2 regions of the Streptomyces sp. DSM 118878 genome follow, and region 1 is predicted to be linked to the other one. Evidence: predicted binding sites of a transcription regulator. Region 1 holds the regulator's gene; the other holds the start of a gene.
The links. Region 1 encodes HspR, which represses chaperone genes until heat shock. Its sites were predicted from a motif close to TTGAGNNNNNNNNNCTCAA; they were not measured.
Positions count from the first base shown of each region.

Region 1 (3,400 bases):
GCACGCGAGAACCACCCGGACGCCAACAAGGGAAACGTCAAGGCGGAGGAGCGCTTCAAGGAGATCTCCGAGGCGAACGACGTCCTCGGTGACCCCAAGAAGCGCAAGGAGTACGACGAAGCGCGTGCTCTCTTCGGCAACGGCGGGTTCCGGCAGGGCCCCGGGGCCGGCGGCGGATCGTTCAACTTCGACCTGGGCGACCTCTTCGGAGGCGGCGCCCCGGGTCAGGGCGGTGGCGGTGCGGCCGGCGGCTTCGGGGGCGGCCTCGGTGACGTCTTCGGGGGCCTGTTCAACCGCGGCGGCGCGGGTGCCGGAGCCGGCACGCGTACGCAGCCGAGGCGCGGCCAGGACATCGAGTCCGAGGTCACGCTGAGCTTCACGGAGGCGGTGGACGGCGCGACGGTGCCGCTGCGCATGTCCTCCCAGGCGGCCTGCAAGGCCTGTTCCGGCACCGGCGACAAGAACGGCACGCCCCGCGTGTGCCCGACCTGCGTCGGCACGGGCCAGGTCTCGCGGGGCGGCGGCGGCGGTTTCTCGCTGACCGACCCGTGCGTGGACTGCAAGGGCCGGGGCCTGATCGCCCAGGACCCCTGCGACGTCTGCGGCGGCTCGGGCCGCGCGAAGTCGTCCCGCACCATGCAGGTGCGCATCCCCGCGGGTGTCTCCGACGGCCAGCGGATCAGGCTGCGCGGCAAGGGCGCTCCCGGCGAGCGCGGCGGCCCCGCCGGTGACCTGTATGTCGTGGTGCACGTCGACAGCCACCCGGTCTTCGGCCGCAAGGGCGACAACCTGACGGTGACGGTGCCGGTGACGTATCCGGAGGCGGCACTGGGCGGCGAGGTGAAGGTGCCGACACTCGGCGGCCCTCCCGTCACGCTGAAACTCCCGCCGGGCACGCCCAATGGACGTACGATGCGCGCCCGTGGCAAGGGCGCGGTCCGCAAGGACGGCACCCGGGGCGATCTGCTCGTGACGGTGGAGGTGTCGGTCCCGACCGACCTGTCCGACGCCGCGAAGGAAGCCCTGGAGTCCTACCGCGAGGCGACCGCGGGCGACGACCCGCGGGCAGACCTGTTCAAGGCCGCGAAGGGAGCATGAGATGGACGGCCGTCGTCGACAGTCCGGTTTCAGTAGGGCGTATCAACTCACCGACGAGACGCCGGTGTACGTCATCTCGGTGGCCGCCCAGCTCAGCGGCCTCCACCCGCAGACCCTGCGCCAGTACGACCGCCTCGGCCTGGTCTCCCCGGACCGCACGGCGGGCCGGGGCCGGCGTTACTCCGCCCGCGACATCGAACTGCTCCGCACGGTGCAGCAGTTGTCGCAGGAGGAGGGCATCAACCTCGCCGGCATCAAGCGGATCATCGAGCTGGAGAACCAGGTCGCCGCGCTCCAGTCGCGCATCGCGGAGCTCTCCGCGGCCGTGGACGGAGCGGCCGCCGCCATGCAGCAGCGCGAGGCGGCGGTGCACGCCTCGTACCGCCGTGACCTCGTCCCGTACCAGGACGTGCAGCAGGCGAGCGCGCTGGTGGTCTGGCGTCCGAAGCGGGCCACGGACTGAGGTCCGCGGGTAGTTCCGTACGCGCGCCGGGGCCAGGAGGTGGGAACCTCCTGGCCCCGGCGCGCGTTTGCGTTCTCGACCTGAAGTTGACCGTTGATCGCTGATCGTTGTGTGCCGGGGGAAGTGGGTAGTTCGGCATGGCCATGGTGGGACTGTTCTGGATCGCCGAGGGTGATGTGTACGTGGGGGCGAAGCCGTCCGGCCTCGCCGAAGGGGTGCGGCTGACCCCGGAGGGTGTGCTCCCGCTCGGGGACGGACGGCCCGGCCTGCTGCTCTGGGAGGACGTGCGGTCGCTGACCATCGACCACGTCCCCGTCAAGACGCTGAAGCGGCACGTGGGCGCGGCGGTCGACATGGTCCTGTCGCTGGGCCTCGGGGGCGACGACGTGGCCCCGATGATGACGGTCCGGGTCGGCGGCGCCGAGGGCGACACGGAGCTGATGGCGTACACCGCGGCGGCGGTCGGCTACTCCCAGCGGGAGTTCGACCTCTCCCGCATGCTCCTCGCCCGCATGACGGAGGGCGCGGCCACCCTGCACACGACGCTCGCGGTGATGGCGGAGTGGGGCCGCCGCCACGAGGGCGGCACCCCGCGCACGGCGGAGCGGGAGGCGCTGCTCACGGAGTGGGCGGGGGTGTGACGCGGAGCCGCGAGCGGGCCTCGGCGGAGGCGCCGGACGCAAGCCGGGCCGGGCCCGGCATGAGTGCCGGGCCGGGCCCCGTCATGAGTGCCGCGCCGACCCGTCATGAGTGCCGGGCGTCCAGGAGGCCCGAGCGGCCGATGAGGTAGCCGAGCTGGGCCCGGCTGCCGCTGCCGAGCACGGCGGCCAGCTTGGCGATGTGCACGCGGGCCGTGCGGATGTTCATGCCGAGCCGCGTGGCGATCTCGGCGTCGGTGAGCCCCTCGACGAGGAGGCCCGCTATGGCGTGCTGGCGGGCCGTGACGCCGTCCTTGGGCGGCTGGGGCGCGGCCTGCGGCCACATCGGCGTGGCGAGCCGCCACAGCCGCCAGAAGGTGGTGGCGAAGTGCTCGACCAGGGCGGGGTGGCGCACCTCCAGGGCGACGCTGCGGTCCTTGCTCGCCGGGATGAACGCCACGGTCCTGTCGAGGACGAAGAGCCGCTCGGTGACCTCGTCCATCGTCCGCGCCTCGGCGTCGCCCTCCAGGTGCTCGAAGTGGGCGAGCACGGGAAGGGAGTAGCGCGTGGGGTGCTGGTAGAGCGTCCGCATCCGGCAGCCGCGGCGGAGGACGGCCTGGTCACGGGGGAAGACTTCGGCCAAGATCTCCGGCGGCCGGGCCCCGCCGGGCTGGACCGCGAGGAACTCCTCGGTGATGTCCTCCATGGCCCGCTCGATCGCGGAGTTGATGCGGTCGAGCCCGTCGAGGACGGTGATCGCGGGGGCCTTGGGCGTCACCGGGGGCGGCCCTGGTCGAGAATCCCCGACTGGGCGATGAGGTAGCCGAGCTGGGCGCGGCTGCCGCTGCCGAGGGCGGCGGCGATCTTGGCTATGTGGGCGCGGCAGGTGCGCACGTTCATGCCGAGTCGGCGCGCGATGGCCTCGTCGACGTGGCCTTCGATGAGGAGCTTGGCGATGGAGCGCTGGACGCCGGTGATCCCGTCGGTGGACGGGGCGTACGGAACCTCGTCGAGCAGGGGCGTCGCCTTGTGCCACTGATGCTCGAAGACCTTGGCGAGGTACTCCACGATGCCCGGGTGCCGGAGCTCCAGGGCGACCTGGCGGTCCTCCCGCGCGGGGATGAGTGCCACCGTGCGGTCGAAGATCATCAGCCGGTCGATGAGTTCTTCCAGGGTCCTGATGTGCACGTTGCCGTTGGCC
Region 1 covers NZ_CP193622.1:4,295,231-4,298,630, reverse strand. Annotated here, with positions in the region: gene dnaJ (molecular chaperone DnaJ) at 1-1,098, shown strand, start outside; gene ACRAKF_RS19110 (heat shock protein transcriptional repressor HspR) at 1,100-1,561, shown strand; gene ACRAKF_RS19105 (hypothetical protein) at 1,699-2,202, shown strand; partial or broken gene ACRAKF_RS19100 (helix-turn-helix transcriptional regulator) at 2,306-2,974, opposite strand; gene ACRAKF_RS19095 (helix-turn-helix transcriptional regulator) at 2,974-3,400, opposite strand, start outside.

Region 2 (3,400 bases), 1.5 Mb from region 1:
ACGAGAAGGTAAGGGCACCGGCGGGGGCCCGGCTTCCGCTCCGGCTCGGAAAGCTGCTCCCGGGGCCGAGGGCCACGCCCTTCACCTTCGCGTACGCGCTCGTCCTCGCCGTCACGTCGCTCGTCACCCAGTACGCGGACCCGCGGCTCGTCTCCTCGCTGCTGCACGGTTCGAGCACCGACGTGGCCCACCTCGCGCACAGCCCCGCCCTCGTCCTGACCGCCAGCGCCCTGTGGATCGCGGGCGGGATCACCTCGCCGTACGCGATCGGCTTCCTGCTGGTCCTGACCGCCCTCGAACGCCGCATCGGCGGCCTCCGCACGGCCGGGGTCTTCCTGCTCGGCCACGTCGTCGCCACGCTCGCCACGGAGGTCCCTGTGGGCCTCTCGGTCCTCGCGGGGCACCTGCCCGACAGCTCGCTGCACCGCCTGGACTACGGGATCAGCTTCGGCGTGGCCGCCAGCGTCGGGGCGCTCGCGGGGCTGCTGCCGCCCTGGTCCGGATGGACCGTCCTGGCCGGCTTCGGCTGGGTCCTGGTGGACGACCTGATCGCGTTCGAGGACCCGATGACCAACTGGGGCCATCTGCTCGCCCTCGCCATCGGCGTCGCCACCTGGCCGCTGCTCCGGCGCGCCCGCCGGTCACGTCACGCCGCCACCGCCTCGACGACCGAGGGGAACGCCGCCGTCGGCAGCACCCGCGTCAGCCTCAGCTCCGCCGCCGCGAGCAGCGCGGCGAACTCCTCCCGCGTGCGCTCCTGACCGTCCACCACGGAGGCCATGGCCAGGTCCATCGCCTTGCCGGGGTGCGGGGCGTTGCCCTCGGAGAGGACGGACTCGACGATGACGAGGCGGGCGTCCGGGGCCATCGCCGCGCGGCAGTTGCGCAGGATCCGCAGGCAGCCGTCGTCGGGCCAGTCGTGCAGGACGTGCTTGAGGACGTAGAGGTCGCCGCCCTTCGGCACCTCCGTGAAGAAGTCGCCCGACTCGGCGCTCCACCGGCCCCGCACCGCTTCCTCGCCGCTCAGGACGTGCGTGCTGATCGCGGGCGTCTGGTCGAAGAGCACCCCCGAGAGGCCGGGGCGCCCGCGCAGGACCGCCAGGAGCAGCCCGCCGCGCCCGCCGCCGACGTCCACCACCCGGCCGTGCTCCGGGAAGGGGTACGTCCCCGCGACCACCGCGTCGACCCGGGCCGAGAGCGACGCCATCCCGGAGTCGAACAACTCCCGCAGCCCGGGCTCCTTCGCCAGGTACGCGAAGAACGGCTCGCCGAAGAGCCGCTCGAAGGACGGGCCCGCCTTGCGCACGGTCTCCTCAAGACCCGCCGAGGTCCGCTGGAACGTCGGGTCGGTCAGCATCAGGACCGCCGCGTGCTGTGAGTACGGCACGTCCGTGCGCAGGGCGTCGCCGGTCGGCGTCAGGTGGAAGGCGCCGGTCCCGTCCTCGCGGAAGACGCCGCGCGTGGCGAGGTAGCGCAGGACGCGCCGCAGGTGCCCGGCGTCCGTGCCGGTCAGCTCGGCCAGCTCGCGCGCGGTGCGCGGGCCCGCGGCCATGAGGTCGGCCACCCGGCAGCGCGCGGCCGTGCGCAGGGCCGCGGAGAAGAGATGGCCGAGCGCGTGCTCGACGAGCTGACCGGTGACGTCCTGCGCCTCGGGTGTGTCCACCGTGGGTCTCCTCCGTGCGGGTCGGACGTGCGGCCGGACGTGCGGGCCGGACGTGTGCGTGGGTCGGGGGACCACCGTCCTGGCAGGGCGCCGATTCGTACAGAGGCGGGCAGGAACCACTGACGGATTTCCGCCGATCGCTCAGAGCGAACATCACTTGGGGAACACCGCGGCGCTCACAAGCATTGAGCCGGTATAGCTCAACTTGAATGCCGAAGGGGAGATCATGGCTACTGAGTCCACCTCGTACACACCGCTCACTCTGCCCGTGCTGCCGCTCGACGACGAGGTGGTCCTGCCCGGCATGGTGGTCCCGTTCGACCTCTCCGACGCCGAGGTGCGCGCTGCCGTGGAGGCCGCGCAGGCCGCCGCCGGCTCCGAGGGCGACAGCAAGCCGAAGGTGCTGCTTGTTCCGCGCATCGACGGGACGTACGCCGCCACCGGCGTGCTCGGCACCGTCGAGCAGGTCGGGCGGCTCGCGGACGGCGACCCGGGCGCGCTGATCCGCGGCCGGAGCCGCGTGCGCATCGGCGCGGGCACGACCGGGCCCGGCGCGGCCCTCTGGGTCGAGGGCCTGAAGATCGACGACGCCGTGTCCGAACCCCTGCCCGGCGCCGTGACCGAGCTCGTCAAGGAGTACAAGGCGCTCGCCACGAGCTGGCTGAAGAAGCGCGGCGCCTGGCAGGTCGTCGACCGCGTCACGCAGATCGAGGACATCTCCACGCTCGCCGACAACTCCGGTTACTCCCCCTTCCTCACCGTCCAGCAGAAGATCGCGCTCCTGGAGACCGAGGACGCCTTCGACCGTCTCCGGCTCGCCACCGAGCAGCTCCGCGAGCACCTCGCCGAGCAGGACGTGGCCGAGTCCATCGCCAAGGACGTGCAGGAGGGAGTGGACAAGCAGCAGCGCGAGTTCCTGCTGCGGCGCCAGCTCGACGCCGTACGCAAGGAGCTGCGCGAGCTGGGCGGCGAGAAGGAGGGCGAGGAGTGCGACGACTACCGCGCCCGCGTCGAGGCCGCCGACCTGCCCGAGAAGGTCCGCGAGGCCGCCCTCAAGGAGGTCGACAAGCTGGAGCGGGCGAGCGACCAGTCGCCCGAGGGCTCCTGGATCAGGACGTGGCTCGACACCGTCCTCGAACTGCCGTGGAGCGAGCGCACCGAGGACGAGTACGACATCAAGGGCGCCCAGGAGATCCTCGACGCCGAGCACTCGGGGCTGCGGGACGTGAAGGAGCGCATCACCGAGTACCTCGCGGTGCGCAAGCGCCGTTCCGACCGCGGTCTCGGGGTCGTCGGGGGCCGCCGCGGCGGCGCCGTCCTCGCCCTGGTGGGCCCTCCCGGTGTCGGCAAGACGAGCCTCGGCGAGAGCGTCGCGCACGCCATGGGGCGCAAGTTCGTGCGGGTCGCGCTCGGCGGCGTACGCGACGAGGCGGAGATCCGCGGCCACCGCCGTACGTACGTGGGGGCGTTGCCCGGACGGATCGTGCGGGCCATCAAGGAGGCCGGGTCCATGAACCCGGTCGTGCTCCTCGACGAGATCGACAAGGTGGGCTCGGACTTCAGGGGCGACCCGGCGGCCGCCCTCCTCGAAGTCCTCGACCCGGCCCAGAACCACACCTTCCGGGACCACTACCTGGAGGTCGAGCTGGACCTGAGCGACGTCGTCTTCCTCGCCACGGCCAACGTCCTCGAAGCCATCCCGGAGGCGCTGCTCGACCGCATGGAGCTCGTCAGGCT
Region 2 covers NZ_CP193622.1:5,819,313-5,822,712, forward strand. Annotated here, with positions in the region: gene ACRAKF_RS26015 (rhomboid-like protein) at 1-761, shown strand, start outside; gene ACRAKF_RS26020 (methyltransferase) at 647-1,663, opposite strand; gene lon (endopeptidase La) at 1,890-3,400, shown strand, end outside.
Region 2: lon (endopeptidase La) is a predicted target of HspR. The motif match lies at 1,849-1,867, and genes of this name have one in related genera.